Regions from separate parts of the Rahnella sp. AN3-3W3 genome, predicted to be linked through region 2. Evidence: predicted binding sites of a transcription regulator. Region 2 holds the regulator's gene; each other region holds the start of a gene.
What was found. Region 2 encodes Fur, which represses iron uptake genes when iron is present. Its sites were predicted from a motif close to ATAATAATGAGAACNACTATCAA; they were not measured.
Positions count from the first base shown of each region.

Region 1: a site for Fur is predicted at 1,922-1,944, ahead of UC15_RS14665 (TonB-dependent receptor domain-containing protein). Genes of this name have one in related genera too.
Region 3: a site for Fur is predicted at 4,617-4,639, ahead of UC15_RS18465 (TonB-dependent siderophore receptor). Genes of this name have one in related genera too.
Region 4: a site for Fur is predicted at 6,695-6,717, ahead of UC15_RS12320 (TonB-dependent siderophore receptor). Genes of this name have one in related genera too.

Region 1 is NZ_JYDG01000049.1:68,064-76,283, forward strand. Features, by position in the region: gene UC15_RS14665 (TonB-dependent receptor domain-containing protein) at 1-1,752, opposite strand, end outside; gene UC15_RS14670 (siderophore-interacting protein) at 2,124-2,936, shown strand; gene UC15_RS14675 (PadR family transcriptional regulator) at 2,939-3,421, shown strand; gene map (type I methionyl aminopeptidase) at 3,488-4,243, opposite strand; gene UC15_RS14685 (ParD-like family protein) at 4,281-4,535, opposite strand; gene UC15_RS14690 (pentapeptide MXKDX repeat protein) at 4,666-4,947, opposite strand; gene UC15_RS14695 (molybdopterin-dependent oxidoreductase) at 5,018-5,821, opposite strand; gene UC15_RS14700 (cytochrome b/b6 domain-containing protein) at 5,832-6,458, opposite strand; gene UC15_RS14705 (response regulator transcription factor) at 6,612-7,334, shown strand; gene UC15_RS14710 (HAMP domain-containing sensor histidine kinase) at 7,338-8,220, shown strand, end outside.
Region 2 is NZ_JYDG01000013.1:238,820-247,039, forward strand. Features, by position in the region: gene glnS (glutamine--tRNA ligase) at 1-1,450, shown strand, start outside; gene UC15_RS06445 (OprD family outer membrane porin) at 1,899-3,320, shown strand; gene chiQ (ChiQ/YbfN family lipoprotein) at 3,334-3,675, shown strand; gene fur (ferric iron uptake transcriptional regulator) at 3,859-4,314, opposite strand; gene fldA (flavodoxin FldA) at 4,628-5,155, opposite strand; gene UC15_RS06465 (methyl-accepting chemotaxis protein) at 5,564-7,246, shown strand; gene ybfE (LexA regulated protein) at 7,322-7,603, opposite strand; gene ybfF (esterase) at 7,866-8,220, opposite strand, start outside.
Region 3 is NZ_JYDG01000070.1:171-8,390, forward strand. Features, by position in the region: gene UC15_RS18450 (L,D-transpeptidase family protein) at 438-1,358, opposite strand; gene UC15_RS18455 (hypothetical protein) at 1,622-1,996, opposite strand; gene UC15_RS18460 (hypothetical protein) at 2,010-2,195, shown strand; gene UC15_RS18465 (TonB-dependent siderophore receptor) at 2,349-4,466, opposite strand; partial or broken gene UC15_RS18470 (methyltransferase) at 4,876-5,055, shown strand; gene UC15_RS18475 (glycoside hydrolase family 3 protein) at 5,065-7,026, opposite strand; gene UC15_RS18480 (chromate transporter) at 7,138-7,656, opposite strand; gene UC15_RS18485 (chromate transporter) at 7,656-8,213, opposite strand.
Region 4 is NZ_JYDG01000041.1:46,904-55,123, forward strand. Features, by position in the region: gene hflC (protease modulator HflC) at 1-1,021, opposite strand, end outside; gene UC15_RS12300 (SPFH domain-containing protein) at 1,018-2,976, opposite strand; gene UC15_RS12305 (SulP family inorganic anion transporter) at 3,221-4,702, opposite strand; gene ychF (redox-regulated ATPase YchF) at 4,920-6,011, shown strand; gene yajD (HNH nuclease YajD) at 6,183-6,530, shown strand; gene UC15_RS12320 (TonB-dependent siderophore receptor) at 6,742-8,220, shown strand, end outside.

The sequences.
Region 1 (8,220 bases), on a different contig from region 2:
AGTCTTGAAGGTCACTCCTTCAGTCGCTTCACCTTTCATACCCCATTCGAAGTTATTGCTGGTCTCGGTTTTCAAATCCGTGTTGCCGATCAGCGCGTATTGCTGAGAACCGGCATAAGAAGAACCGAGGTTCCAGGAACCGTAAAGCTGGCTGGCATCCGGGAATTGCGCACCACGACGATATTGCAGGTAAGTCATCAGCTTAGGCGTGATGTCATAGGTGAACGCCAGGGACGGCAGAACCTGCGTATCGGAATTGGCTTTGCCGTACAGTGTAGAAACCTGGCCTTCAGAGACGGTGCTGTTAGACAAGTCAGACAGATCTTTCGCTTTGGTGTTCTGATACGCCACACGCACTGCAGGCACGATGGAGAAGTCATGGCCATCGAGGTCAAACTTCATGGTGTCCTGCAGGAAGCCGCCGAGAATATAAGAACGGCTGTTCGCTTCCGGCTGCATGATAGTGGTGTAAACGCTTTGCTCCGGGCTTTCACGGAACGGACGTTCAGTGTTGGACATACGACCGTTGATACCGGCGCTCAGCTCATGACGACCCAGGGTTTTCAGCCAGCTGGTTTCCCCGCCGAAAGTGTTGACGTCATAGTTGGAATAGACGTTCATCATCTGCTTACTGGCGTTCGGCATGTAGGTATTGTCGTGCGCCTGCGTATACTGGTAATACACTTTCGAAACAATGGCATCGACGTAATCGTTGAACGGCGTCCATTCGTCTTTCAGCGTCGCGCCCCAGCGGCGGGTGTTACTTTGCTGCTGTGCAGTGCCGAGAATGGCGCTGCCTGAGCTATTCCACGCATCGTAATGGGTATGGTTTACTTTTTCGTAATAATCGAGCGTACCGGTGACTTTATGTTCGTCATTTGGCTGCCAGATAACGGAAGTCATGACTGCGTCGGAGTGCCAGTTAGCCGGATAGGCATCGTGCGTTCCGCTGTTATTGCTGGTTTCCTGGCCGTCGCGGCGGCTGATGGCGATCAGACCACGCAGGGTTTCGTCACCTGCGGCGGCGGTGATGCCGTTGTGCCAGGAGCGGTCGGAAGAATCATAATCAGACTGGTAACCGAAATAGGTTTCCTTGCCCGGACGCAGATAATCATCGGCAGATTTTGGCAGGAAGGAAACGGCACCGCCGATTGAGGTGTTGGCGCGATCAGCGGAGGTGGCGCCGGATTCGATATCTACCTGGCCGTAAATGTAAGGATCGATGTAATCACGGCCAATACCGGACGTGCCAAGACCCGCGCGGCTTGCGTAGCTGCGGCCAGTGGCGCTTGGCTGTGGAATGCCGTCGACATCGATGCCGACGCGGTTGCTTTCCAGACCACGGATGTTATAGCCGGTATAACCGTTACGGTCGAAGCCGCTTTTGCCGTTGCCGGAACCGCCGCTGGAGCCGGTAGCGGTGATCAGGGGCTCATAACGCATGATGGTGCCGAAATCATTGCCGCCTTTTTGCTGCATTTCTGCTGCGGTGATGGTGGTTTTCGAGCCCGGTTTTTTATCCGGCATCGTTTCGGTAACCGTCATCACTTCTTCATTGTTCTGCGCCAGATCCTGCGCAGTACGCACCACCGGTTTTTTCCTGATGGCTTCAGAAGCTGGCGTTTTATTGGCTGCCAGATCGGTGGTGTCTTTAATCGCTTGTGCTGCATTTACGTTAAAGGTGGTGGTGAGAATCGTCCCCATGAAAATGACGTTTTTCACCAAACCCTGCTGTGTAAAGGATTTGAACATTTGTTTTTAGCCCTGCACTATTTTTAAAAAGTTCTGCTCGCATTTACTGCCTTTCGACAAATCAGACGCGCTGGTCATCTGCTTTCAATTCTTCCGTAAAAAGCCCTTGTCCTTATAAAATATGGGTTTATTTGACGTCCTTACCCACTTCGGCTTGGTGCGAATGATAATGATACTGAGAATTGTTATCAACAAATTGATAAATAAAAATGGGCTTCTTAACGAAATCTTTGCGATGGGTAGCTCAGAATGAACTACCGTGAGATCAAAAGTTCGGGGGATGATGCCTGTGTCCTTACGTTTTTCAGGGTTGCGGAAAATATTCCTAAGATATATCTTTCGTTCAACCTTACTTCAAAAGAGAAAACGTGATGACTCAACATCGCAACGAAACCCCTGCCGTAAACTTGCCTGTCCGCGTCAAAAACGACCTGGTTTTCCGTCATATCACCGTCAAAAGCAGCGAAAACGTGGCTGGCTGTTTTCAGCGTATCGTGTTGAACGGCGACGATCTGAAGGGTTTTACCTCGCGTGGTTTTGATGACCACATCAAACTGTTTTTCCCGGCAAATCCCGGTGATGTGATCACGCCGCCGACCGCGACCGACGAAGGCATTGTCTGGGGCGATGGGCCGCGTCCGCTTAACCGCGAATACACGCCGCTGCATTTCGATGCACAAGCCAATGAACTGACGCTGGATTTCTATCTTCACGATGGCGGTGTCGCCAGTGAATGGGCGGCTGGCGCGAAGCCGGGCGATAAACTGATCATCGGCGGACCGCGCGGTTCACTGATTATCCCGACCACTTACGCATGGCAGTTGTATGTCTGCGATGAAACCGGTCTTCCGGCGGTGAAGCGCCGTTTGCGCGAGCTGAAACAGGCCGCGTCTGCCGCGAAAGTGACCGTGCTGGTCAAAGTGAAACATGTCAGCTGCGTTAGCTACTTAGACGATGAAAAAGAGTTCGACATCGAATGGATTGTCAGTGAAGAACAAAACGGTTATCAGGAAGATGACGCGGCAGTTAAAAAACTGAAAAGCATTTCTTTGCCGGAAAGTGATTACTACATCTGGGCGACCGGCGAGGGGAAATTCGTCAAAGGGCTGAATGATTACTTCGTCGAAAATCGCGGACTGGACGCCAATCTGGTGCGTTGTGTCGCTTACTGGCACAACAAGTAACGATGATGAATCATAAACACCGTCGCGAAAGGATGTTTGAAACGGGTGATATCCGTCTGCTGATGCTGCATTTTTTACAGCAACGTTCCGCTCACGGTTATGAACTGATCAAAGCCATCGAAGAACTCTCCAAAGGCGAATACACGCCGAGCGCCAGTATCATTTATCCGAACCTGACCTTCCTGGAAGAACAGGGTCTGGTCACGGCAAATCAGGAAGAGGGCGGTAAGAAACAATATTCGATTACGCCGGAAGGCACGCAGTCGCTGGCAGAGCAGGGTGATTTGCTCGGTTCAGTAACAGAGAAACTGCATTCTCTGGCGATTCTGTCTAATAACCGCAGTATTCCGGAAATGCAGCGGGCGATTAACAATATGCGCATGGCGCTCAATCTGCGGCTGGCGAAAGGGCCAATCGGGCAGGAAACGCTGTATAAAATCACCGATGCGTTAGACCGCGCGACCAAAGAAATCGAGCGCAGCTAAACGGATTACCAAAAACTATAAAGCCTCCGACCGGAGGTTTATACGTTCAGGAAATATCACGGGAAATTAGTTTTCTTTAGGCCACGGTGTCAGGATTTCATAACCCGTTTTCGTCACCGCAATCATATGTTCCCATTGTGCGGACAACGAATGATCTTTAGTCACCACCGTCCAGCCGTCGGGCAGCACTTTGTTTTGCTTTTTACCGGCGTTCAGCATCGGTTCGATGGTGAATAACATGCCTTCCTGCAACACCAGTCCGCGGCCTTTTTCGCCGTAATGCAGCACCTGCGGATCTTCGTGATAACCCATGCCGATGCCGTGACCGCAGTATTCTTCTACGATGGAAAACCCTTCGCGTTTCGCTACCGAGGCAATGGCATGACCCACATCACCGAGGGTTGCGCCGGGACGCACCACTTCGATACCGGCCATCATCGCCTCAAAGGTGGTATCCACCAGACGGCGAGCCATAATGCTCGGCTCACCGGCGTAATACATGCGGCTGGTGTCGCCGTACCAGCCATCTTTAATCAGCGCCACGTCGATGTTCACGATGTCGCCTTTCTTCAGTGCCTTATCGGAGGGGATACCGTGGCAAATCACATGGTTGACGGAGGTACACGTGGTTTTCTGATAGCCGTGATAACCGATATTTGCCGGGATCGCCTGTAATTCGGTGACGATAAAATCGTGGCAGATGCGGTCCAGTTCATTGGTCGTGACACCCGGCACCACATAAGGCGTGATCATATGCAGCACCCGCGCCGCCAGTTTACCGGCGATACGCGCTTTATCGATGCCTTCCGGCGTTTTGACCATACGGTTATTGTTGACGAAATATCGGCTGTCTAAACCATTATTCATTGCTTGCCTTCCTGTGTGTGCCGCCGACATTTAACAGTGTGCGGATACTTCCGGTGTTTTCTTCAGATTCCATGCTGCAACGCACCAGCAATTGCGAAATCTCGCTGTGCGTCATGTCCGGATGAGTTTCCATCAGCATACCAATTTTCATCCAGTGCTCGGCCTGCGCGTTGATGGAACGCGTATACGCCAGACTGGCGATGCGCAGATTCTCATGCATCAGTTCGGAGATTTTAATGATACCCATCGGGCGCCCTCGGTAGTATACGAATCATATATGTTTTATATACTACGCAGGTCGCGGTCAATTTTCCAATAAAAAAGCCTCCGCTGAACAGACGGAGGCGTTTTCGCTACATGGCCGGGTTTAGCGGCGTTTACTGGGCAGAGGTGTCTTTTTTCATGGCATCTTTTGACATGGTGTCTTTGGACATTGAGTCTTTAGTCATGCTGTCTTTCTTCATATGATCTTTCGACATGCAGTCTTTGCCCATGCTGTCTTTAGCCATGGAATCTTTACTCATGCTGTCTTTTTTCATGCAGTCTTTAGACATATGGCCCATGGTATCTTTCTTCGCCATCGCGTCAGCGGCATAGGTGGTGCTCACCGCGCCCATCATCAGACAAGCAGACATCATCATTACGGTTAACTTTTTCATGATAAATCCTTCTTTTAGGTTTTGAGATACAAAGGTTGTTGTGGACAGTGTTGATCCTTGAGGATCGTGTTCAGCTTCCGCCGAACCAGTTGTAGCCCTGATCTTCCCAGTAGCCACCAGTGAACTTGTTTGTTATTTCAATGACTTCGATGTGCTTTGGATTCTTATAGCCGAGTTTGGTCGGCATTCTGAGCTTCATCGGGAAGCCGTATTTTCGCGGTAAAATCTGGCCGTCATAAGTCAGCGCCAGCAGGGTTTGCGGATGCAGTGCCGTCGCCATATCAATGCTGGTGTAATACTGGTCCGCACATTTAAAGCTGACGTATTCCGCCGTGAGATCGGCCCCGATCAGACGCAGAAAATCACCGAACGGCACGCCGCCCCATTTGCCAATCGCGCTCCAGCCTTCGACACAAATGTGACGAGTCACCTGGCTGACCTGCGCCATTTTGTACAGCGTTGGCAATGACCATTCGCGTTTATCCAGCGCCAGACCGGCGATTTTCAGGCGATAAGCGTTACCGTCTACTTCCGGTGCGTCGTCTTCGGCGTAAAAAGCGTTAAACGGAAACGGACGGGTGATCATCGATTCGGCGTACACCGGCGCCAGGCGCGTCGAGCCAAACAGCCAGCCTTGTACGCGGTCGTTGAATCCAGAAATCTTACCGAGCGCGTTTTCGACGCTGGCGTTATCGCTGATATCGCAACCTGTGAGCATCGCGACGCCGCCGAGCGTCAGCCCGCGTTGTAAAAATAGGCGGCGGGAGGGCGCATCCAGTTCGCGGATAATCTGTTTTTTTGCTTCCTGTAAAATGGCTTCGCTGTCGGAAGGGCTGAAAATCTGGCTGATCGTTTTTTTAACGAGGTTTTTCATCATGTCTTCCTTAACGTCCGCGGATCATGGCAATCAGGGTTTTCGGCACCAGCGCCACCATCACGATATGCAGCACCACAAATCCCACCAGTGAAGCCATCGCCAGAAAATGCACATAACGCGCCGTATCAAAGCCGCCCATCAGTTCGCGCAGCAGCGGAAATTGCACGGATTTCCACACCACCAGCCCGGAAAGCACCAGCACAATGCCGTCAAACATCACGAACACATACGCCGCACGCTGAACCATATTGTAGTGACACAAATCGTCGTGTTTCAGCTTGCCGCGCACGGCAGCCAGTAAATCGTTGAAGATGCCGCGCGGCGTCAGAGGCCAGAATTTTCGTTTCATGCGGCCGGTAAAAATATTCATCAGCAGATAAAACAGGCCGTTGAAACCAAACAGCCACATCCCGGCAAAGTGCCACTGAATACCGCCACCGAGCCAGCCACCGAGTGTGACGGTTGGCGGAAAATCAAAATTAAACAGCGGTGAGGCGTTATAAATCTGCCAGCCGCTGGTGACCATAATCAGCACCGCCAGCGCGTTCAGCCAGTGCGTCAGACGCAGCCATAACGGATGCACGATGGCGGGTTTTTGTTTTGCCTGTCCGGGTAAATCCGTGTGTATTGTCATGATGAAGTCCGGCTGTCCGTCCTGTGATGAAGCGAGTATTGAGCGGATTTGTTCCCCGATACCTCACGCAAAGTTAAATAAAATGTGATAACTCGCGGGCGGTTGCTTGTGTAGACTCAAACCATTGGGGAGTGCCATGTTTTGGGATGACATATGGATAAGACGAAGAAGATCCTGATCGTTGAAGATGACGGGGATATCGCAGAACTGCTCAGCCTGCATCTGCGTGATGAAGGTTATGAAATTACGCACGCCGCAGACGGTAATCTGGGCGTGGCGCATCTGGAGAAAGGCGGCTGGGACGCGCTGATCCTCGACCTGATGCTGCCGGGTGTTGACGGTCTGGAAATCTGCCGCCGTGCGCGCAACATGACGCGTTATACGCCGATCATTATTATCAGCGCACGCTCCAGCGAAGTGCATCGGGTGCTCGGGCTGGAACTGGGCGCGGATGATTATCTGGCGAAACCTTTCTCCATGCTGGAACTGGTGGCGAGGGTTAAGGCGCTGTTCCGGCGGCAGGAAGCGATGAGCCGCAATATGAAAATGGACGCCGGTACCCTGAGTTTTTCCGGGCTTATCATCGACCCGATTGCGCGCGAAGTGATGCTGAATCAGCAGCCCGTTGAACTGACGCCGCGCGAGTTTGATTTGCTGTATTTCTTTGCCAAAAATCCCGGCAAAGTGTTCTCGCGCCTCAGCCTGCTCAATCAGGTCTGGGGCTACGAACACGAAGGGTATGAACATACGGTGAACACCCATATCAACCGTCTGCGCATCAAGATAGAAGCCAATCCGGCTGAGCCGGAACGTATTCTGACCGTGTGGGGAAAAGGCTACAAATTCGTGTCTTCCGCTGAAGACGCGCAAGGGTAAATCATGAAAAATCTCACGCTGGCGCAAAGACTGACTCTGGTATTTACGGTGTTACTGATCGCCTGCTGCGCGCTTTCCGGCTATATGCAGGTGCGCTCCAGTAACCAGTATAGCCAGTCGGTGATCCAGCGGCTGTCAGCCAATCTGGCGACGCAGATAGCGGCGAATAATCCGCTGCTCAGCCAGGGCGACTGGGATCCGAAAGCAGTGCATACCCTGTTCGATCAGCTGATGGCGGTGAATCCCAGCGTGGAGGTTTATTTGCTGGATAAAGACGGCAATATTGTCGGCAATGCCGCTCCTGCTGGCAGATTGCAACAAAAGCGCATTGATCTCGCGCCGGTTAACGCGTTGCTGCATGGCGCGAAAATGCCGGTGTATGGCGATAATCCGCGGGATCCGCATACTCCGCAGGTCTTCAGTGCTGCGCCGTTGCTGGTCAACGGAGAAACTCAGGGTTACGTGTACATCGTTCTGCTCGGCGATGCTTACACCGCGCTGACCAGTGACGCGCAATATCAGTCGGCGATATCTCTGGCGCTGCGCTCGATGGGGCTGGTGGCGCTGTTTGGTTTGCTGGCCGGTGCGCTGGCGTTCCGCTGGGTGACGCGTCCGGTGCGAAAACTCACGGCACAAATTGCCGAACTTGATACCGGCGGCATGGACGCCATTCAGGCGCTGGCGAAAACGGAGACACCAGCCGGAGCCGCACGTGATGAAGTCACGCAACTGCAACAGGCATTTGTCGCGCTGGCAAAACGTATCGATCAGCAATGGCAAAGCCTGATGGTGCAGGATCAGCAACGGCGTGAATTTATCGCCAATATTTCCCACGATCTGCGTACGCCGCTGACATCGCTGCACGGTTATCTGGAAACGCTGTCGG
Region 2 (8,220 bases):
AGATATTGAATTCGTTGAGTCGATCAAACACGACGTGCAATGGTTAGGTTTCGACTGGAGTGGTGATATTCACTATTCTTCAGACTATTTTGATCAGCTGCACGCCTATGCGCTGGAACTGATCAATAAAGGTCTGGCGTATGTTGATGAACTGTCTCCTGATCAGATCCGCGAATACCGTGGTTCCCTGACATCGCCGGGTAAAAACAGCCCGTATCGCGATCGCAGCGTAGAAGAGAACATCGCGCTGTTCGAAAAAATGCGTAACGGCGAATTTGCTGAAGGCGCTGCGTGTCTGCGTGCAAAAATCGATATGGCTTCGCCATTCTTCGTGATGCGTGATCCGGTAATTTACCGTATCAAATTTGCAGAACACCATCAGACCGGCAACAAATGGTGCATCTACCCGATGTACGATTTCACCCACTGCATTTCCGATGCGCTGGAAGGGATCACCCATTCACTGTGTACGCTGGAATTCCAGGACAACCGTCGTCTGTACGACTGGGTGCTGGATAACATCAGCATTCCATGCCATCCGCGTCAGTACGAGTTCTCCCGTCTGAATCTCGAATACTCCATCATGTCCAAGCGTAAGCTGAACCTGCTGGTGACGGATAAAATCGTTGAAGGCTGGGATGACCCGCGTATGCCGACCGTTTCCGGTCTGCGTCGCCGTGGCTACACTGCCGCGTCTATCCGTGAATTCTGCCGTCGTATCGGCGTGACGAAACAAGATAACAACGTCGAAATGATGGCGCTGGAATCCTGTATTCGTGACGATCTGAACGAAAACGCACCGCGCGCCATGGCGGTTATCAATCCGGTTAAAGTGATCATCGAGAACTTTACCGGTGATGACGTGCAGATGGTGAAAATGCCGAACCATCCGAGCAAGCCGGAAATGGGTACCCGCGAAGTGCCGTTCACGCGCGAAATTTACATCGATCAGGCTGATTTCCGCGAAGAAGCGAACAAACAGTACAAGCGTCTGGTGCTGGGCAAAGAAGTTCGTCTGCGCAATGCGTATGTGATCAAAGCGGAACGCATTGAGAAAGACGCAGAAGGCAATATCACCACCATCTTCTGTTCTTACGATATCGAAACGCTGAGCAAAGATCCCGCTGATGGCCGCAAGGTGAAAGGTGTGATCCACTGGGTTTCTGCGACAGAAGGTAAACCGGCGGAATTCCGTCTGTATGACCGTCTGTTCAGCGTGGCGAATCCTGGCCAGGCAGAAGACTTCCTGACCACGATCAACCCGGAATCGCTGGTGATTGCTCACGGTTTTGTTGAGCCTTCTCTGGTGGCTGCTCAGGCTGAAATCAGCCTGCAGTTCGAGCGTGAAGGTTACTTCTGCGCCGACAGCCGCTACTCAAGCGCTGACAATCTGGTGTTCAACCGTACCGTTGGTCTGCGTGACACCTGGGAAAGCAAACCCGTCGTGTAATTGCCTCTGAATGGCTTGTTTGAACGACTGATGAAACGCAGCTCCGGCTGCGTTTTTTTTATGTCTGCTATTTCTGTCTGCTAGTAATGACAGGTGCATGGTGATTTTGTTTTTCATCGCGAATTAATGTGTTTTTGATGTTTACTTTTAAACCCTGTTTTTTGTGTGCTGAAACGTTTAAATGAACGCTTAAAATTATCAATTTACTGATTATGTTATTTATTTTAGTTACTCCTCCGCCTAACTCTTTCCTATAGCCTTTTGTTACACTTTTTCATCTTTATGTGCACTTTGTCATACTTCAGCGATCAATGAGTAATTACTCATTGATAATTCGCGTCGCGAAAAATACTCTTGAACGTGATTTAACCGGTTACGCCTTTGGCGGCCGCTTTTAATACCCGTTTGGGTTTTGTTGGTATTTTTTAGTCAAAGATGAGGAATTTCTATGCACAAGCACCTTAACAGGGGCAGGGGATCGGCTTACCTGAAACCTGCACTATATTCTCTTGCCGGCACCTTATTGGGTGGCGGAATGATGTTTTCTGAAGATGCCAAAGCGGCAGGTTTTATTGATGATTCGACGCTGACCGGCGGTGTGTATTACTGGCAGCGTGAGCGTGACCGCAAGGATATGGATCCGGCGAGCGACAACTACAAAGACTACACAACCAACCTTTCGCATTCTACCGCAAACCTGAATCTCGATTTTTCTTCCGGCTATGCCTGGGACATGTTTGGTATTGATATCGCAGCCTTTACGGCGATTGAAATGGCCGAAAGCAGCGAAAGCGGACATCCCAACGAAATCGCTTTCTCCAACAGCAACCGTGCCTACGACGAAGATTACTCCGGCGATAAAAGTGGGGTCAGCCTGTACAAAGCCGCCGGTAAATTTAAATATGGCGGATTCTGGGGACATGCCGGCTACATCCAGCCAACGGGCCAGACACTGATTGCGCCGCACTGGAGCTTCATGCCGGGAACTTACCGCGGTGCGGAAGCGGGCTACAAGCATGACTTCGGTGATCCGGGAGAGTTGAGTTTCTCCTACATGTGGGCGGACGAATATAAATCTCCGTGGCATCTGGAAATGGATGATTTCCGCCAGAACGATAAGAAAACGGGCGTTTCGTACATCCACTCTCTTGGAGCGAAATACGACTTCAAAAATGACTTCGTGCTGGAAGGCGCTTTTGGTCAGGCTAAAAGTTACGTCGATCAGTATTTTGCCAAAGCGTCTTACAAAATCGATCTGATGGGCAATCCGCTGACCACCAGCTACCAGTTCTACGGTGCGGAAGATCGCATCAGCAATAAGAACGATCCGAACAGCTTGTATGACGGGATGGCCTGGTTGCAGGCGCTGACTTTCGGTTACACCACCGGTCAGTTTAACTGGCGGCTGGAAGGTACGATGGTCAAAGCGGAAGGTAATCAGGGCTACTTCCTGCAACGTATGACCCCGACGTATTCCTCCTCCAACGGTCGTCTTGACGTGTGGTGGGATAACCGTTCGGACTTCAACGCCAACGGCGAGAAAGCGGTGTACGCCGGCGTACTTTACGATCTGGCGAAATGGGATCTGCCGGGCTTTGCCGTCGGGGGTTCTTACGTTTACGCGTGGGACGCCAAACCGAGTACCAACGCCGCTTATGACCAGAGCCAGCGTCTGAAAGAGAGCGCCTGGAGCCTGGATGCGCTTTACACCATTCAGGAAGGCCGCGCGAAGGGGACACTGTTCAAACTGCATTACACCCAGTACGACAACCACTCGGATATTCCGAGCTGGGGCGGGGGTTACGGCAACATATTCCAGGATGAAAAAGACGTGAAATTCATCGTTATTGCTCCATTCACTATTTTCTGAGGTCGTTATGTCGATGAATAAATTACTGATGATGGCAGTATCTGTTGTTCTGTTGGCAGGCTGTGCGCCAACGGCCGATCAGGCTCAGATTTCGCAAACGCGTGAAGACTACCGCGCGTGTATTAATTCTTCAGAAGGTAATCCGGACAAACTGGCGTCCTGTCAGGTGTTGCTGAACAAGCTGAAACAGGAAAAAGAACACCAGAAATTTGCGGAACAGGAAACAGTACGCGTGCTGGATTACCAGCGCTGTCTGACGGCGCGCAAAACCGGTGATGGTCAGGCATATGCGGCGGATTGCGGTAAAATCTGGCAGGAAATCACATCCAATAACGCGCCTGCAATGGCGAACTAATAGCAGATTTTTGTAAAAGCCTTAGCTGGCAAAATCATCATTATCAAAAGCGAAACCCCGGCTTGCCGGGGTTTTTTACGTCGGTAAGCGGCGTCTGTGTTCGGGGTGAAACGCAGACATAAAAAAACCGCTTTCCAGCGGTTAGTTTATTTAGAGTATTTGCGACAATCGAAGCTGTGCAAATTAATGCGCAGGTTTGTCATTGTGCAAAGATTCGTCTTCACGGCAGTCGCCTGCTTCACAGTGACCGTACAGGTACAGACTGTGGTTGGTCAGTTTAATGCCATGTTTTTTAGCAATCTCACGCTGACGACCTTCAATATATTCGTCACGGAATTCAATCACACGACCGCAATCCAGGCAGATCAGGTGATCGTGGTGATGTTGCTGAGTCAGTTCGAATACGGACTTGCCGCCTTCGAAGTTATGACGGGTGACGATACCAGCATCATCAAACTGGTTCAGAACACGGTAAACCGTGGCCAGACCAATTTCTTCGCCCATATCAATCAGTTGCTTGTACAGATCTTCCGCACTAACGTGATGACCTTCCGGCGCTTGCAGCACTTCCAGGATTTTGAGGCGCGGAAGCGTGACTTTTAAGCCGGCTTTCTTCAGTGCGGTGTTGTTGTCAGTCATGCGGATTCAGTCCTGTTACTATGTGCTAATCAAGTTGAGGCATGCAGCCTGTGGCATCGGCGGCACAAAATTGTTCGTTTACTGTTCTTCGTTTAAGGGAAGTGTGCCCATTCTCGTAAACGACAGCCTGTTAATAAAGATCACAAATTGCCTGTCACATTAATAATGCAACGACTTGATCGATAGAAAAAACAGATGAACTCAGTGTACCTTGATACGACCGAAAGTTACAATTTTGTAGCGGTTAAATTGTTAATTTCAGTAATAGTTTGGCCCTTCAATTGTAGAATAAATCCTCAGGGCCAACAGGGTTTTAGCCGATAATTTCTGAAAGGCTGAGTTCTTCTGTGATCTGTTTCACCCACGCATCAACACGTTCAGCGGTCAGTTCCGGCTGACGGTCTTCGTCAATTGCCAGTCCGATGAAGTGCTTATCATCTGCCAGGCCTTTGGATGCTTCAAAGTGGTAACCTTCAGTTGGCCAGTGTCCGACAATCACTGCGCCGCGTGGCTCAATGATATCGCGCACGGTACCCAGTGCATCGCAGAAATACTCGGCATAGTCTTCCTGATCGCCGCAGCCAAACAGGGCAACCAGCTTACCTTCGAAATCTATCTCTTCGAGCGACGGGAAAAAGTCATCCCAGTCACACTGCGCTTCACCGTAATACCAGGTTGGAATTCCGATCAGCAAAATATCGAATTTTTCCAGATCCTCTTTGCTGCTCTTCGCAATGTCATGCACCTCAGCCACATCTTTACCCAATTGTTTCTGGATCATTTTAGCGATGTTTTCGGTGTTACCTGTATCGGATCCAAAGAAGATACCTACAACGGCCATAAGATTATCTAACCTCTTGTTCTAAATGAAGTGCCCTGCATTGCAGGCAATAATAGCGAAGATGATACCAAACTCGCGAGGCGGAGAATATGCTTCTGCTCGCCTTCTTAACTGGGGAATAAGTTTATCGGGCAATATTTTAAAGTGTTATCGCCATCGTGTGCTTATCAACCACAGGGTTCCTGAGGTCATAAGCAAAGTGAAGAAATAAACCGGCTCCTTCCTTAAGTTTATGCATGTCCCGCCGATAGATGATGCGAGAGCAATCTCAACATAATAAAGAAATCGATGCCCGGAGAGGTGTTCAAACATGTCCGGGGGCGTAGGCCTGCTGGTTACCTGTTTTGATTCTCCGCATCCCCGTCAATCCTCAGACCAGAAACAGTCCTGTTTCGAGAGAGGCATATCGTGCAGTTTTTAAAAAATATTACCATCAGGGCCGCTTTATTAACCATTCTTGGCATCTTCTGCGTGATGTGGGCCGGTGTTTCCCTTTATACCGTCACATCACTTGGCACATTAACGCAAAATACCAGGAACAGTACCGAACTGGTCAACAACATGACGCTGATCAGCAAAGGCAACGATCAGTATTTCCGTACCGTGACGCGTCTGAGTCGTGCGGTTGCACAGCTTCAGACTGACCCGTCAAAAGGCCCTGAAATTTTTGACAGCGCCAAACAATCTCTTGATGAACTGACTCAGGCGCTGGCTGATTTTAAATCAGTACCCCATCCGGGCCTGGAAGAATCATCCATTCAGGAACTGCAGACCAGCTGGGAAAACCTGCTGACACAGGGCGTTACGCCGTTATTCAATGCTGCCAGCAGTAAGAATATCGACACCTATAACCAGTTAGCCAACACCACGGTTCCGGCGCTGAGCCGCACTTTTGGTTCATCAATGGAAAAAGTCAGCAGCCAGATTGCAGTTGATTTTCAGGCCGCACAAAATGAATCCAATCATCTGACCTACATGAGCAAAGTGATCCAGCTGAGCGCATTTGGTATTGGTTTGATCCTGTTGCTGCTGACCGATCGTTATCTGGTGATGGCGCTGGTGAAACCGCTGGATAAAATCCGCGATCAGTTCGCGGTGATCGCCAGCGGTGATCTGACGCAGTATATGGAAGAGTTCGGTAAAAACTGCGCCGGTAAACTGATCCCGCTGCTGAATGTGATGCAGGCGAGTCTGGTGAATACGGTGCAGACGATCCGTGACTGTACTAACCATATCTATCAGGGAGCATCGGAAATTTCAGCGGGCAATAATGACTTGTCTTCGCGTACCGAAGAACAGGCTTCTGCTCTGGAAGAAACCGCAGCCAGCATGGAAGAACTGACAGCGACGGTGAAACACAATGCCGATAACGCACATCACGCCAGCCAGCTGGTGATTGAAGCCTCCGGCACGGCGCAGAAGGGAGGCAATATTGTGGCGGACGTGGTGAGTACCATGAAAGACATTTCCGGCAGCTCAAAGAAAATTGCTGAAATTACGTCGGTCATCAACAGCATTGCTTTCCAGACCAACATTCTGGCGCTGAACGCCGCGGTTGAAGCCGCACGTGCGGGCGAACAGGGGCGTGGATTTGCGGTGGTCGCCAGCGAAGTGCGCAATCTGGCACAGCGCAGCGCCCAGGCGGCGAAAGAAATCGAATCCCTGATCAGTGAATCGGTTTCCCGCGTCGACAGCGGTTCAAAACTGGTTGAAAACGCCGGTCTGACGATGAATGAAGTGGTGCGCTCAATTACGCATGTCACCGATATCATGGCGGAAATCGCTTCGGCATCTGATGAGCAAAGCAAAGGCATCGGTCAGGTGGCGGTGGCGATCACTCAGATGGACAGTGTGACGCAGCAGAACGCCTCGCTGGTTGAAGAGGCATCGCAGGCTGCGATTTCTCTGGAAGAACAGGCTGCATTACTCAACAACGCCGTGGCCACGTTTAAACTCAAAGATAGCGTAACCAACGTGAAGGGACGTCCAGCGAAAGCGGTTTCCGCTCCGTTGCTGCGTCCGGATACCGGGATGGGCGGGTTGCTTTCGGCGAATAGTGCGAAAAGTGCTGAGAACTGGGAAACGTTTTGAGAAGGGCGAAGAGAGTTAGCGTTGAATAAGTAAGAAAAAACAAACGGGTAGCCTGGAAAGGTTACCCGTTTTTAATCAGCCTTCATGACCGTTAAGATGCGCCAGCAGCATCTCTTCAATCAGTTCGCTACGACTGATGTTACGTTTTTCAGCCAGCTTATTGAGCGTATCAACAGCATCGGCATTCATTTTCAGCTCCACGCGACGCAGACCGCTCGCTTTATCGCGGCGTAACTGATTGCGCTTGTTGATCCTGAGCTGTTCATCACGGGATAGCGGATTTGTTTTTGGACGCCCCGGACGGCGGTCATCTGCGAACAGATCAATCGTCGTGCGATCCAGTTGTTCTTTTGCCATAGGTAGCGGTACAACCAGGGAAGTTTTTACATCGGAAAACGGCAAGCCGATTCCTGACGAGCGTTTCACACATTTCGGGCTAAGAAACCCTGACCCAATTTACCCCCCGCGACTCAGCCTGAGTGAAACGGGGCGGCAAAATTATAGCGCGCAATCATACACTGGCGCGCCTGGGGTTCACAACGCCTGATTGCCCTGATTTCATGATAACTTTCTAAGTTGTGCAGGCTTTTTGCACAATTTATCCCCAGGATGTTAAACCTTAGTCCACATCGATGAAACGGTGAACAGCGCGCAGCACGGCCTCAGGTTTTTCCGCGTGAACCCAGTGTCCGGTTCCGGCGACGACATAGGCTTTGGCCTGCGGGAACTGACGGGCAATATCTTCGCGGTAAGCGTCCTGCACATACGGCGACAATCCGCCGCGGATAAATAACGCCGGGTGATCCCACGCCGGTACGTCTTCCCAGCCGGTGATGGTTTCATATTCACTGAGCAGAACCGGAACGTTGAAGCGCCATTCTCCCTGCTGGAAAGATTTCAGCAGAAACTGAATCACGCCGTCTTCCTTTATATACTCGCGCATACAGGCGGCAGCCGACGTGCGGTCACGTAAT
Region 3 (8,220 bases), on a different contig from region 2:
AGATCGTGCGGGCGATTCAGAAATCTTGCTGAATGAGAGGTTGCAGACCAAAGGCTGCAATCCCGAAATGAAGGTACCGCGCAGCGGCAAGATTTCCAGCCTGTCGCAGTGTTTTCTGAAACATAGCCCGCGAGCGGAAGCGCTTGTTGAAAAAGCGGAGGGAGCTCCAAGAGGGAAAAAGCACTTTTCCCTCTTGGTCGGTTTCGGCGCTGCCCGATAAGTGATCACCGCAACTGAGAAACCGAAACTTTCTCGGCACAGCTTTCAGTGCAATCGAGAAACCGAAACTTTCTCGGCACAGCTTTCAGTGCAATTGAGAAACCGAAACTTTCTCGGCACAGCTTTTCAGTGCAACTGAGCCGCCGCCCTTTGCATCGGTACTATGCAAAAAAAGCCCCGAAGATCGAGGCTTTTTCACAAAGACGTCAAAGACGCTATCAGTTGACCTGAACCGGCATACCGGAACGCATCTCGATCGCGCGCTGAACCACAGTCTGGTTAACCGCAGGATCCATCGCAACACTGCTTGCGCTGCCGGTCAGAGTGATTGGCAGCGGTTGCTGGGAATCAAACTCTTCCTGGTTAGAGGACAGCGGGTTGTGGATCTCAATGTAACGTTTGCCGTCTGGCTCAATGGTGGCTTTCACCGGTTCGTTGATGAACTGAACGCGTGTACCTTGCGGCACGTTGTCGTACAACCATTTAATGTCAGCATCACGCAGACGCACACAACCGTGGCTCACGCGCAGACCGATACCGAAGTTGGCGTTGGTGCCGTGAACGGCATACAGACGACCCACGTACAGCGCGTACAGGCCCATCGGGTTGTCCGGACCAGCAGGGAAGACGGCTGGCAGGAATTCGCCACGGGCTGCATATTCTTCATGCATTTTTGCGGTTGGCGTCCAGGTCGGGCCGGCTTTTTTACGCTGAACGGTCGTCACCCAGTTCATCGGGGTGTCTTTGCCAAGTTCACCGATACCGATTGGCAGAACCACTACGGTGTTGGTGCCTTTCGGGTAGTAATACAGACGCATTTCAGCACTGTTGATCACGATGCCATCGTGCGGAGTATCCGGCAGGATCAGTTGCTGAGGAATGGTCAGCACGGTGCCAGGAGTTGGCAGGAACGGGTCAACGCCAGGGTTGGCTTCAAGCATGTTGCTCAAACCCATCTGGTATTGCGCTGCGAAATGTTCCAGTGGCAGGCTGCTGCCCTGAGGAACAGTGACTGTGATGTTTTCACCGACCAGACGACCGTTATTGGCCGGCAGAGGGTAGACCACAGCAAAAGACGCCTGGCTATATGCAGCAACTGCCAAAACCAGGGTAAGGATTGCGCGAATGCTCATTTTCATATTTTCGTTGGTCGTTAATGCCACACTGGCAGTTGTTGTCAGGATGTTAATTCCCCCCGACGCAGTCGAAACTGGCCGGAGAGATAGTGTACTTGCACATAGCACTTGAAAGGGACTCAGTATGTGTAACGAATCGCATTTCAGGGCCGCTAATTATAAGGATTTATTTCAAACAGGCCAAAGCTTTCTCACCTTGTTGGAAAAGTTCCCTAAGCTAAAGGCATTTTTTGATGCAGGCTCCACATTTATTTACATTCGTCTGCTTATTTACGGCAAAACGGTACCATGACCAGGGCCGCCAGGAACATCCAGGCCATCACCTGAAAAATATCATTGAAGGCCAGGGTCAGAGACTGTGCGGCTACTTTGGTGCCGAACAAACTTTTCGCCATCAGTAAGGCCTGCGCGGTGTCGGGCGTGAGATGACCGATCCTTTGCGCCAGCGAGCCAATCACTTCCTGCGCGCTGTCGCTATATTGCCTGAGACTTTCGCCGAAACGCGCCGCATGTACCCGTGTCCAGTCCTGCAACCAGGTATTCACGGTAGCAATACCAATCGCGCCACCCAGATTGCGCATCAGGTTAAACAACCCGGACGCATAACGCAGTTCCGGCCCCTGAAACGCGGTCAGTGCCATGCGGATCCGCGGGATGATTTTTCGTCAGCTGACGGAGATGGGCGTTGGTGATCCAAAAACCACGGCGATATCAGTCAGTGCAGAGCTGATGGGCAGCTTGTCGCTGGCACGTTGCGAACCTGATCGTAAAGCTTCGGATACGTTGCTGGAAAGTGCGCGAAAGACGGTGAAAGCGCGGCTGAATTTGCCGGAAGAATAAACTCTCAGAATCGCTCCCTCCCCTGCGAAGGGGAGGGTTGGGGTGGGGTATTAAGTTCTAAATCAAAAGTTAAGGTTTTCTTAAACAAGGTGTTAGCCCTTAAAACCCCCTCCCAGCCTCCCCCTTCGCAGGGGGAGGAGCTGAAAAAATCTATCAGAAATCATAACCTACTGTAGCAACCACAGTACGTTCCTGACCCCAGTAGCAATAGCTGGTGCCGTAACAGGCCGCGACATATTTCTTGTCGAACAGGTTGTTGGCATTCAGCTGCACATACGCGCCTTTCAGCTGCGGATTAAATTGCACCAGATTCATACGCAGGGACGCGTCAACCAGCGTGGCAGAAGGCATGTGACGGGTGTTTTCGTTATCCGCCCATTGTGTACCGATGTAACGCACACCCGCACCCATATCCACACCAATCGGCGTGTTGTACTGACCCCAGATGGACGCCATTTGTTTTGGCGTCACATACGGCGTGTTGCCGTTGTTTTCGGCGGCATCACGGATACGCACTTTGTTATAGGTATAACCGGCCATCACGTTGAAGCGTTCGGTAACCTGCTTCTTGGCTTCCAGCTCCAGACCCTGTGAACGGATTTTCCCTGCCGGCTCGTAATAGCTGCCGACCACCACGCGGTTACCCACGTCTTTTTGCGTCAGATCATACAACGCCGCGCTGTACATATCGGACGTGCCGACCGGCTGGTATTTGATACCGGCTTCGTATTGCTCGCTCTGCATCGGTTTCAGCAGGGTGCCATCAGCGCCCGGCAGGGCAGATGGGGTCATCGCCTGGCTGTAGCTGACGTACGGAGAAATCCCGCTGTCGAAGGCGTAAAGCAGGGAAGCGCGGCTGCTGAAGTGCTCGTCTTTACGTTCGCTGTTGCTCTGCGTGCCGTAGATGCTTTCGTAGCTGCGGCTTGAGGTTTTCAGCGTGTCGTAACGGCCTGACAGGGTCAGATACCACTTGTTCCAGCTCATTTCATCTTGCAGATAAGTGCCCATCTGCTCATAACGGTTTTTACCGCGTGAATGGCTGTAATAATCCAGGGCATCGCCGCCCACACCGGTGTACGGGTTAAGTGGCTCAGCGGTGGCACCATCAGATTTCACGTCGTTGATAAAGTGGGAATAATCAAATCCCAGAACCACTTTATGTGCCAGTTCGCCAGTGGCGAAATCGGCTTCCAGCTGGTTGTCGATAGCAAACGTATCCAGAGACGATTTCTCACCGGAATAGTAGCGATTCATCAGCGTACGGTCTGCGTTCCAGCCAGCCTGATACACCTGATCCAGTTCGGTATTGGAATGGGTGTAGTTGGCGTTCTGGCGGAATGACCATACGTCGTTAAACGCGTGCTGGAATTCGTAGCTGTAGATCTGCTCCCAGCGTTTGAACTGGTTGCGGGTGGTTTCGCCATCGAAGAAACCACGGCTCAGTTTCTGACCGTACAGGCTGCCGTCGGCAGGCACTGCGGCGTGATAACCGCCGGACGGATCTTTTTGCAGATAAGCCCGCAGTAACAGGGAGGTGTTTTCATCCGGCGTCCACAGTAACTGCGGAGAAATCGCGTAACGCTCTTCTCGCTGGTGATCGTACTGCGTGTCGCTGCTGCGGGTCATACCGGTCAGGCGGAATGCCAGCTGATCGTTGATCGCGTTAGTGTAATCGAACGCGCCGCCTTTGGTGTTTTGTGTACCACCGGAAAGCTGGAAGTGACCTTCTTCAGCAAACTGCGGGCGCTTGGTGGTTTCCATCACCACACCGCCGGGAATGCTCTGGCCGTAAAGCGCAGAAGACGGGCCTTTCACCACATCAATACGTTCGAGGAACCACGGATCAACCTGAATGGAGTTGTAAGTTGCGCCATCGCTGAGAATACGCAGGCCATCAAGGAAGGTGTTGTTGACGTCACCGCCGTGGAAACCGCGCAGGGAAATTGTGTCATAACGCGTTGCGCCACCGGCAAAGTTGGTGAAGACGCCGGGCGTATAGTTAAGTGCAGCGTTAACCGTGGTGGCGTTCTGGTCCGTCATTTGCTGACGGGTCACGACAGACACGGCCTGACCGGTAGTGATCAGCGGCTGATCCGTTTTGGTCGCGCTTTTACTGGTTTTTGCACTGTAACCCTGCGTCGGGGCATCTGCGGTATCAGCAGGTGCGGCTTTGACAACCACGGTATCTTCGGCAGCCATTGATGCAGCCGGAACGGCCAGCGCCATGGCGCACATCAGCACCGAGCGTTTAAGGGGGAAAGCCAACAACATATTCATAGTCCCTATAAATAACCTGATAAATCATCAGGTGATTAATTGATGCGTGTGAAATAGACCCAAAAAGCCAGCAGGGTTACGCGCGGAAACCGCGGCGCAATAACGCGGTATGGCTTAACGAAAACGAGACGAATGTTAAACTTAATGATAATTGTTATCATTATTATTTTACAAACTTAAGGGGGTTTTCTTCTAAAAGTGTGAACTGGCGCATGTTTATCATGATGAAAAGCAGGGTCTTTTTGATTGTTTTACGAACAACCTTACTCAGATAATGGATATCGTATGTGATTACCGCATCGTGAAATTAGAAGAATCCCTTGAAAACGCAGACAAAACCGGAGTTAAGGATTAGCTTTAAGAGTGAGTTTTTTAAAATCGAAAAAGTTCACGATCGAGATCGGGAAATAATGCAGTGAGGGACGGCGCGGTGGTCGATCCGCATAGCGACGACGCCCGTGTTCAGGGCGTTCGTCGCTTTATTGAGATGATTGAGCAGGAACCCCGCTTATCTGCCACCGCGCTGCAAACCGTCGGCAGTAAAGGCTGGGACGGTTTTGTGCTGGCGAGGGTATTCAGCTAAACGCAGGCGTTAACGTGCCAGACCAAAGCCAATGTCAAACAGCGGGTTTTCGCTGTCATGCGGCATATCCGACTGTTGTTTAAGCACGGCTTCCATCGATGACGGCAGTTCGAACGGCAGTTTGCCGGTATACGCTTCGCTGCTGGTCAGACGGCTAAACAGCACCGCATCGCTGACCCCGAAATTGCCAATAACCGCTTTTGCTTTGTCATTCACGTTGGTCAGAATAGCAGGGCGGTCGAGGTACACCGTCACCACCGTGGGTACCGCTTTGCTGGCTTTTACGATGGCCTGATAATCGGCATTGTCATCGGTAAAGGCCAGTGAACCTTCATGGTGGCGCTTGCCGAAGAACCACTGTTTATGCGGTTGTTCATAAGGTGCATGGGCGCGGATCAACGCGACATCGGCTTTTTCAGGCGCATCAACCACGGTGAAACCTGCGGCCTGTGCGGCTTTCGTTTCGAGACCATACAGCCACACTTTTTTGCCTTTTTTCAGCGGTAACAGGTCACCGGCATTTTGCAGTAAAACAAGGGAGTGACGTTGCGCCGCATCGGCTTCTTTCTGCCAGTCTGCGCGTCCGACGGTTTTCACCGCTTTCTGAGGATCCACAAACGGATTTTCAAACAATCCGGTGCGGAATTTCTGTTCTAAGATCCGCACAACCGATTCATCCAGCCGCTGCTGCGTCAGCTGTTTTTCGTTGACCGCATTCACCAGGAGCTGTGAGTCAGTCACGCCGCCAAACTGATCCACACCAGCCTTCACCGCTTTGACGAAACGCTGCTGCGGCGTCAGCTTTTCAACGCCCCAGGACATGCCGCCGGGTACCGGTTCTTTGCCTTCCGGCGAACCGTTCAGGCATTCGTCTTCGCAGTTGCTGGTGATCAGCCAGTCGCTGAGGATCACCCCTTTGAAACCATACTGACCGCGCAGGATATCCGTCAGTAACTGATGGCTGAATCCGGCACCGACCTGTTCCAGCGGTTTGCCTTCAAAGGACGCGTTTTTCAAAATAGAGTAGGTGGGCATGACGCTGGCGACGTTGGCTTCGAACGCGCCGGTAAACGGATAGATGTGCTCTTTGAGATTATTGCCCGGGAACACCGCGTTTTTGCCGTAAACGTTGTGGCTGTCGTAGCCGTTTTCCGCCGCGCCGTAGCCGACCCAGTGCTTCACTACCGAAATCACGCTGCCCTGATTCAGGCCATCGCCGCCATTTTGCATCCCTTCGATGTAGCCGCGCACCATGTTATGCACCCGCGTCGGGTCTTCACCGAAAGTACCACTGATACGCGCCCAGCGCGGTTCGGTCGCCAGATCGGCCTGCGGAGAAAGTGCCTCGCGAATGCCGACGGCCAGATATTCCTGACGGACGATATCGGCGTAGCGGCGGGTGAGTTTTTCATTGCCAATTGCTGCCAGTCCTAAGGTTTCAGGCCACTGTGTGAATTTGCCGGAAGCCGTGCTCGCGCCAGTCAGATATTCAAACGAGTTACGTGGATCACTGCTGATGGTGACCGGAATACCGAGTCGTGATTTTTCAGCAATCTGCTGCAGTTTATTGTTCTCTTCTGCCATCACCGCAGGATCTTCCGCTGACAGCCGGGTGATCAGACTGTTGACCTTCGCGCCGGAAATCATCTTTTCCGCCGCCGCCATATCATAGTGAGTCCCGGCGCCGATCGGGCTGTTGGCCGTTGGTGCGGAGCCGTGCATCATCACCCCGGCTTTTTCCTCCAGCGTCATACGTTTCACCAGATCCGCCGCGCGTTCTTCCGGCGTCAGTCGCCAGTCCTCATAAGGTTCGAGTTTGCCGGAGTGATTGAGATCTTTAAATTGCAGGCCATCAACGGTCAGCAATGTCACTTCCCGCTGACTCAGTTCGGGTTGATCGGTATCAGCAAAAGCAGCCGGTGTGGAAAACAGAAGGGCAGAAACAGCCAGGTTCAGAGGTTTGATTTTCATCATCATCCTTAATTATTTTGTGTCTATAAAGAATTGATAAATATAGAAACTTAATGCTTAAGGAATAACCTATTTACCTGACTGATATTGCGATCAGGTTCTCAAATGTTATCAGCCAAGCACCATTCCCAGTACCGCGCCGACCGCCAGAACCCATAACGGGTGGATCCGCTTATTAAGCGCCAGCAGGGTACACAGGGCGATCACGCCGGCAAGTGACAGCGTGGTGGTTGAAGCTTTGGCGATCAACAGTCCGCTCGATACCACCAGCCCGACGGTGACCGGCACCAGTCCGCGCTGAATAACCTGACGCCACGGTCGGTCTTTATAACGCTTCCATCCCCCCATCACGATCAGCGTCACCACGGAAGACGGACCAAATTTTGCCAGCGAAGACACCAGCAGACCGGACCATCCCGCAACCTGCCAGCCAATCAGCGGCACGATCATCATATTCGGTCCGGGAGCGGCTTGCGCCAGCGCGAACAATGCACTGAATTCCTGCGCGCTCATCCAGTGATGTACCTGCACCACGGCACGTTGCATCTCTGGCAGAATGGTATTACCGCCGCCAAAGGCCAGCAGTGAAAGTTCGGTAAACAGCAGGGCGAGTGAGAGTAAAACGGCCATCAGAATTTACTCCTGGCGCAGATGAAAATACTGACCGGAGCCAGCACCAGCATCACCGGCAGCATCGGGATGCGAAATCCTGCGATGGCAATGACGCCTGCGGCTACCAGCGCCAGTTGCAGCCATTTTCCCCGCAAAGGTGCCAGCATCTTGAGGCCGGTCGAGAGCAGCAAACCGGCCGCCGCTGCCGCCATCCCCGCAAATAAATGTTCCACCAGCGGTTCATTCTGATAGCGTGCATACACCAGTCCGAGCAGCACCACGCAAATCGTCGGTGCCAGGATCAGGCCGAGAATGGCTGAAAGCGCACCGCGCAGCCCGCGAAACTCCATCCCCAGCGCGACGGATAAATTAATGATATTGCCGCCCGGTAAAAACTGACACAGACCCAGCAGTTCTGTGAACTGATCGCCGGTCAGCCAGCGGCGTTTATCCACCAGCATGTGCCGCGCCATCGGCAGCACACCGCCGAAACCGGTCAGGCCAAGAATGAAAAAGCCTTTAAACAGTTGTCCGCAATCAGGTTGCGGCGCGGTCCCATCTTCTGTATCCAGCATTAATTTA
Region 4 (8,220 bases), on a different contig from region 2:
CGGCGGGTAAAACCGGCGGGCCTTCGACCAGCTGTCTGAACGGTGCAGCATCGGTACGCAATACAAGCTGCGTGCCGGGCGTGATCACGCTGTTGAGCGTATCGAGCGAGCGCAGCAAATCGTACAACGGGGGATTACCGGCCCACGCTTTGGCGTAAATCGCCGCACTTTGTACCTGCGCCTGCGCTTCAATATTGGCGGCGTTAACCGACGCATCGGCCTTTATCACGCGGGCATCGCGCTCGGCGGAAGACCGGATTTCGGCCGCCTGACGTTTGCCTTCAGCAGAGCGCTGGGTGGCGATAGTTTCGCGTTCAGCACGCATACGATCTACGGTTGCATCCAGTGTCACGGAAGGCAGCGTCAGGCGCTCAACGCCAACCTGCACCAGTTCGATGCCGTAGCTGTCGAGTAACTGGCGGGCAATCTGGTCATGCAAATGCTGTTCAAAACCGGAAAGACGAATTTTGCTGGCGTCGGTATTCACCAGATCAGCCAGCGCAAAACCGCTGGTGGTGGTTTCCAGCGCCGAGCCGATAAACGTGCGTATCTGCGCGGCAGCCATATCCGGCTGGTTTTGTACCGCACGGATAAAACGCTGCACATGCTGGGGATCGTTTTTCACCTGCCAGACGGTATACGCCTGCACGATGATCCGCAGGCCGTCGCGCGTGCCGACATCCTGCAAACCGCTCGACGTGGTACGAATGCGTAAATCTACCGGAATGGCGGTTTCCAGCGGCACCGGCAGATGCCATGCCAGCCCGGGATTCAGCAGCACGCGCACCGGCTCACCAAATCGGGTGATCACCATCGCTTCGCCGGAACGCACCTGTACCAGACAGGCAGACGCGGCAATCAGCGCCACCAGCACGATGGCAACCGATGCGCGCCGCCAGAATTTCGGCGCAGCGGGTCCTGAATGCGCGTGATGATGATGGTGATGTCCGCCACCGTGATGATGCCCGTGTTGGGCACCGTGTTCATGGTCGTGGGATTGAGTATGTTGGGGATCACTCACCGGGTAGTCTCCGCTTTAACAGAATGCGCCGCTTTATCCGCTCCGGGCGTAAATGGCAGGGTGAAATTTCTCAGATCCAGAACCGGCGGCGTTTCGCCACCAATACGGCTGTCGACAATCAAAACTTTAGGATGTTGTTGCATCGCCAGCGTCAGCTGGCTGAAATAACGCTCATTCAGGAACGACTGCCCGCCAGCCTGATACGCCTGATTTTCCGCGTTAAACCGCAAGGCCATCACCTGCGCCTGATCGAGATTTTCATGACTTTGTGCCGTGGCAGCATCCAGCGCCAGTCGGGAAAATTGCTGCGCGGCATTCAGCTGCTGCGCGGCCTGTCCTTTCTCACCGGCAATCGCACTTTGTGCCAGGATCTGCGCTGCCTGTACGCCATGATAAGCATCCGCTGCGCCCGCTGGCGGATGGATGGATTCAATCACCGTCGCCAGCAGCTCCACACCGCTGTGGAGATTATCCAGCTGGCGTTGCACTTTTTGCCCGATAGCGGCGGCAAGGCGAGTCTGTTCGCTGCCCAGCAGATTGTCGAGCGTGCGGGAGGAGAAATCATGCACCAGCACCTGATTGGCGATACTGCGGATCAGCACCGGCATATTTTCGGTGTGATACAAACTCGCCATTGCTGCGTCATCGTTCATGCCGATGCGGTACACAAACCGCACGTCCATATCCATGATTTGAAAGCTCTGCCGGTCATTGCCCGCGCTGGCGATAATTTGTGATTTGTCGCTGCTGTGGCTGGAATCCCATAACCGGTTGGCGCTTTCCGGCGCGGGGCCTTCGGCGGTATCGGCAACCTCGACCGGCGAAGTCGTCGCCGGTTCTTCCGCGCCGGTGGTGAGTTCATGCACTTCGCCGTTGTCGACCATTAGCGTATGCCCGAAAGGCCACGGCAGACCGAGATGCAAACCGGGTTGCCTGACCGCGACCGGTTTCCCGAAGGATTCATAAATCCCCCGCTGCGTCAGCGGGACTTCACTGACGCCGGTCAGCAGCCAGCCCGTCAGCAGTAAAAATGCGGCCAGCGGCAACAGCGCGCGGCGGATAAAATGGAATGCCCAGATCTGGCGCAGATCGATGCCGAAATGCTGATGCAACTCGTTCTGCACAAACTGCAGCGGACGAGGCGGCCAGCAAATTTGTGCCGCCAGCAGACTGCCCGCGATAAACTCCGGCTCTTTGTCCTCACGCGGCGGCGAAAACAGCGCCATCAGCGCGCGCAGGAAAAGTTCCAGCGCCACCAGCGCCGGCAAAATCCCCGTGAGCATCAGCAAATGCGCGGGCCAGACCGCCGTGCCACGTGCAAACATCACGCCGGCGGCACTCAGTAGCAAAACGCCAATCAGCATGCGCAGCAGCGGTGCCAGTCTTGCGGCTTCCGGCCATTCCTGCGGATTTTTTAACGTCCAGTGACGTTCAAGTACCAGCACCGCAAAGGCGCAAAGAAGGAAGAATGATCCGGCAAAATACCCCGCATCCCCTGCTTCGTTAGCAGGTAAAGGCAGTTGCCACAAAAGAAAGATGAGCAGTAATGCGGCTAATGCAGGAAATGCCTGAAAGAACACGTGCGCATCGACATAGCGCAACAGCGGGCGCACGCGGGCTGAAGCGGTCAGACGATGGAGAAAAGCGGAAGGTTTTTCCGGCAAAATGGGTTCAGCCGGAGATGCAAACTGATGCCCGCGCCAGCGGGTAATGCGTCGCGCACATTGCAGGGAGGCGGCGCAAACCCACAGGGCGGCCATAATATTACCGGTCACCCAAGGCCAGACTGAGTCCGGAGAAACCATATACAGCATCAGCAATATCAGATACAGCACGCTGCTGATCACCATAATCCCGTTGATAAGCCCGGTCAGCCAGCGTGTGTGGGAGGCGGCCACCTGAAAACGCAGAGGTTTACCGGCGTCATCAGCCCCGGATGCCTTGTTTGTGCTCATGTCTGCTCCGGCAGAGAAAAAAAAACCGCAAGGCGGGCACGGAGCCAGCAATTACGCAGTCAGATGAGCGTAACCGTATAACATTACAGAATTTTCAGCGATATGAATTTGGCCGTTTTTTTGCCACGAATTGTAAGCATTTATCAGCAAGGCGGGACGTCCGGCAGATTGGTTTTCTGCCAGCCGTTTTTATAAGGAAAGTCACATAAGAGGTGCGCCATTTTCAGGCGACACCATGAGGATTTCAGAGAGTATCTTCCGCGACATAATATTGCGGATCGTCGAGTTCATGCGAGCAGAATGGTCCGGCTTTCTTAAGCAGACTTATGCAGTCATGACTCAGATGGCGCAGGCGGATACTTTTACCGGCTTCAAGATAACGCGTCGTCAGCTTATCAATCGCCTCCACCCCGCTCGAATCCATCACCCGCGTACCGGCAAAATCCAGCACCACGTTTTGCGGATCGTTTTCAGGATTAAACAGCTCGGCAAAGGTTGCGGCAGAGCCAAAGAACAGCGGCCCGTCGAGTTTATATACCGCCAGGTCGCCTTTGGTTTTGTGCTCACGAATACGGATACGCGCCTGCTGCCAGGCGAAAACCAGCGCCGAGATAATCACACCGCTGATCACCGCCACAGCCAGATCGGTGAAAATGGTAATGACGGTAACAATCAGCATCACCAGCACATCGGCTTTAGGCATACGGCGCAAGCGGCGCAACGAACTCCACTCAAAGGTGTTGTAGCAGACAACCAGCATAATCCCGGCCAGCGCGGCAACCGGCAGCAGACCGATATATCCGGAGAGACTGACCACGAACAAGATTAGCAAAATAGCACCCACCGTACCGGAAATGCGTCCGCGACCGCCGGAAGTGAAGTTAATGATCGACTGCCCGATCATTGCACAACCTGCGAAACAGCCAAACAATCCGCAAATCGTATTCCCTGCACCCTGCGCAATACTTTCGCGGTTACCGTTACCTTTCTGATTGCCCATTTCATCGAGCACTGTCATGGTCAGCAGCGACTCAATCAAACCGACCAGCGCGATGACGACCGCATACGGCAACACGACTTTCAACATTTCAGCATTGAACGGCGCTACCGGCAGGCTGAAATGCGGCAACGCGCCGGAAATATCCGCGAGATCTCCCACACGTAAAGTATGCAGATTAAAGCCAATCGCGACGGCGGAGACCACAATCAGCGCAGCCAGCGAAGACGGAATGATTTTGGTCAGTTTAGGGAACAGCACCACCACCAGAATCGCCAGCAGAACCAGCCCGTACATCAGCGGTCCCTGCCCGGCAATCATGTGTAACTGCGCCAGCATAATGACAATAGCCAGCCCGTTCACAAAACCGTGAACCGCAGGCAACGGCACCAGACGGATAAATTTACCGAGGCGGAAAACGCCAATCAGGATCTGAATGATCCCCGCAAAAATCGTCGCCCACAGGACGTATCCCATGCCGTGCTGCGCCGCCAGACTCATCAGCACCACCACAATAGAACCTGCCGCGCCGGAAACCATGCCCGGTTTGCCGCCGAACAGCGCGGTCACTAACCCGATAATAAACGCCGTGTGCAGACCGACAATCGGCGACAATCCGGCCACCAGCGAGAACCCGACCGCTTCCGGGATCATCGACACCGCCACCACAAATCCGGCCAGCGTTTCATTCTTCACTTCTGACAACTTCAAACCACGCGGGCTAAACATAAGACATCCGGTATATTTCCAACTCAGTTAAAAAATTGTGACAAGTATCTAAAAATGACGGAACTGAGGCAAGGTTTAATCCGCAGCCTGCACCACGTGGGATCACAAGCGGATCGAGATAAATGTCGTTTACGTGTATAATGCGGGGAATTATGGTCATTACATCGTGCGGTTAGAGTTAATCGCTTGATAACTAAGCTATTAAGGTGAGAAAAACATGGGATTCAAATGCGGTATCGTGGGCCTGCCCAACGTCGGTAAATCTACTCTATTCAATGCGCTGACCAAAGCGGGTATCGAAGCAGCAAACTTCCCGTTCTGCACCATCGAACCGAATACCGGCGTGGTGCCAATGCCTGATCCGCGTCTCGACAAGCTGGCCGAGATTGTAAAACCGCAGCGTATTCTGCCAACCACCATGGAATTCGTGGATATCGCAGGTCTGGTAAAAGGCGCATCTAAAGGTGAAGGCCTGGGTAACCAGTTCCTGACCAACATCCGTGAAACCGAAGCGATCGGCCACGTTGTACGTTGTTTCGAAAACGACAACATCATCCACGTTAACAACAAAGTGGATCCGGCTGACGACATCGACGTCATTAACACCGAACTGGCGTTATCTGACCTCGATACCTGTGAGCGCGCCATTCACCGTGTGCAGAAACGCGCTAAAGGCGGCGATAAAGATGCCAAAGCGGAACTGGCTGCGCTGGAAAAATGTCTGCCACAGTTGGAAAACGCGGGTATGCTGCGTGCGCTGGATCTGACCGAAGAAGACAAAGCGGCCATCCGTTACCTGAGCTTCCTGACGCTGAAACCGACCATGTACATCGCGAACGTCAACGAAGACGGTTTCGAAAACAACCCTTACCTCGACGTGGTACGTAAAATCGCAGACGCCGAAGGCTCCGTGGTTGTGGCCGTCTGTGCAGCGGTCGAGTCTGATATTGCTGAGTTGGAAGATGCTGACCGCGAAGAGTTCATGGCTGAACTGGGCATTGAAGAGCCCGGCCTGAACCGCGTGATCCGCGCCGGTTACGAACTGCTGAACCTGCAAACTTACTTCACCGCTGGCGTGAAAGAAGTCCGCGCATGGACCATCCCTGTCGGTGCTACTGCGCCACAAGCTGCCGGTAAGATCCATACCGACTTCGAGAAAGGCTTCATCCGCGCACAAACCATCGCGTTCGAAGACTTCATCACCTACAAAGGTGAGCAAGGCGCGAAAGAAGCCGGCAAAATGCGTTCTGAAGGTAAAGACTACATCGTTAAAGATGGCGATGTAATGAACTTCCTGTTCAACGTGTAAACCGCACTTCAGTTTCTGCATTAACTTAAAACCCACGCATTGTCGTGGGTTTTTCTTTTTATGACTATGCTGCTGGCGCCCGCCCCCCTCTTTCATTTCGCCTCTCCCTCATTACGCGATATATTAGAGGCATTCTCATAAAATTTTCTCTTTGTAACAGGTAACATCTCAATGGCACTGATCCCAAAAAACTACCAGCGGCTGGAAAGCGGCTATCGTGAAAAAGCACTCAAAATCTACCCGTGGGTGTGCGGACGCTGTTCGCGGGAGTTTGTGTATTCAAACCTGCGTGAACTGACGGTTCACCATATCGATCACGACCATACCAATAACCCGGCAGATGGCAGTAACTGGGAGTTATTGTGTCTATATTGCCATGACCATGAGCACTCGAAATACACCGAAGCCGACCAGTACGGTTCAACGGTGGTAGCCGGTGAGGATGCACAAGATGATGTCGGCGCTGCCACCTATAATCCGTTTGCTGATTTACAGGCGATGCTGAATAAGAAGAAATAGGATCGATTTCGCTCCGCTCCTCCAGCAAAACTAAAAACCTCGGCATTAACCAAAATCCACGCGATGCCGTGGATTTTTTTATGATGTACGAGGCGATTCCCGCCAAATAAGTTAGCCAGCTTAGATTTTCCTTGCATCCCAAAACGCCATAAGCATAATCGCAAATCAAAATAATAATGATTCTCAGTCCTTTTTATATCAGGGTGACATTATGCGCGATTCAGTTACATTCACAGGGTTTAAACCGAGCCTGCTGGCACTCTTTGTCAGCGTCACTTGTATACCGGCGATGGCGGCGACCGCTCCTGCTCCGGCGACCTCTTCGACAGCAGCGTCAGGCGATACCATGACCATCGTCAGCGCGCCAGATAATGAATTCAAACCAGGCGGAAATGATCTGGTTCCGGCGTATCTCGACGGACAGGTGGCGCACGGCGGCCGTCTCGGTATGCTCGGCGAACAAAATGCGATGGATGTGCCGTTCAACGTGATGAGCTTCACCTCGAAACTGGTGCAGGATCAGCAGGCAAAAACCATCGCTGATGTAGTGCGTAATGATGCCACCGTCCAGAACGTACAGGGATACGGCAATTTTGCCGAAACCTACCGCATCCGTGGTTTTGAACTTGACGGCGATGACATGACCTATGGCGGACTGCCGGGCGTCGTTCCCCGTCAGGTCATGGATGCCTCATTAATCGACCGGGTAGAAATTTTTAAAGGTGCCAACGGATTGATGAACGGTGCAGCGACGAGCGGCGTCGGCGGCATGATCAACCTCGAACCGAAACATGCGGATGACACGCCACTGACCCGTGTCGGTATTGATTACACATCCTCTTCTCAGGTCGGCGGCACGCTGGATCTGGGACGTCGTTTTGGCGATGACAACCAGTTTGGTGTCCGTCTCAATGCCGTTAACCGCGAGGGTGAAACCGATATTGATGGCGAGAAAAAACGCACCACGGCAGCGTCACTCGGGCTTGATTATCGCGGCGATCGTCTTCGCACTTCCGTGGACATGGGCTATCAGAAGAAGACCTTCCACGACGCCCGCCTTGGCGTGAATATCAGCGGTGTAGATTTCATTCCGAAAGTGCCGTCTAACAGTCACAACTACAGTCAGGACTGGGTATACAGCAACATTGAATCTGAGTTCGGGATGGCAAAAGCGGAATACGATATCACCGATAACTGGACCGTCTATGGCGGCGTTGGCACACAGCATTCGCGGGAAACCGGCGACTACGCGTCCCCTGCGCTGAAAGATGAAGACGGAACGGCGACGATTGGCCGTCTGGACACTAACCGCATCATCAACAACTTCAGCGGTATGGCAGGCATTCGTGGCAATTTCGATACCGCATTTATCACTCACAAAGTTAACTTCGGTTATTCCGCGCTGACGTCACGCAATAACACCGCCTGGCGTATGGCCTACGGTGCCAATGCAGAAAACACCAATATTTATGACACCCCGAATGTCCCGAACCCGACACCTAACCTGTCAGGCGGCAATTACAACGATCCGCTGACGACCGGACGTAACCGCACTCAGGGCTATTTACTCAGCGATACGATGGGTGTGTTCGATGACACCGTATTGTTCACCGTCGGTGCCCGTCATCAGAAAGTGGTTGTGCGTAACTACAGCAATGCGACTGGTGCAGAAGACGTTTCAACACGTTAC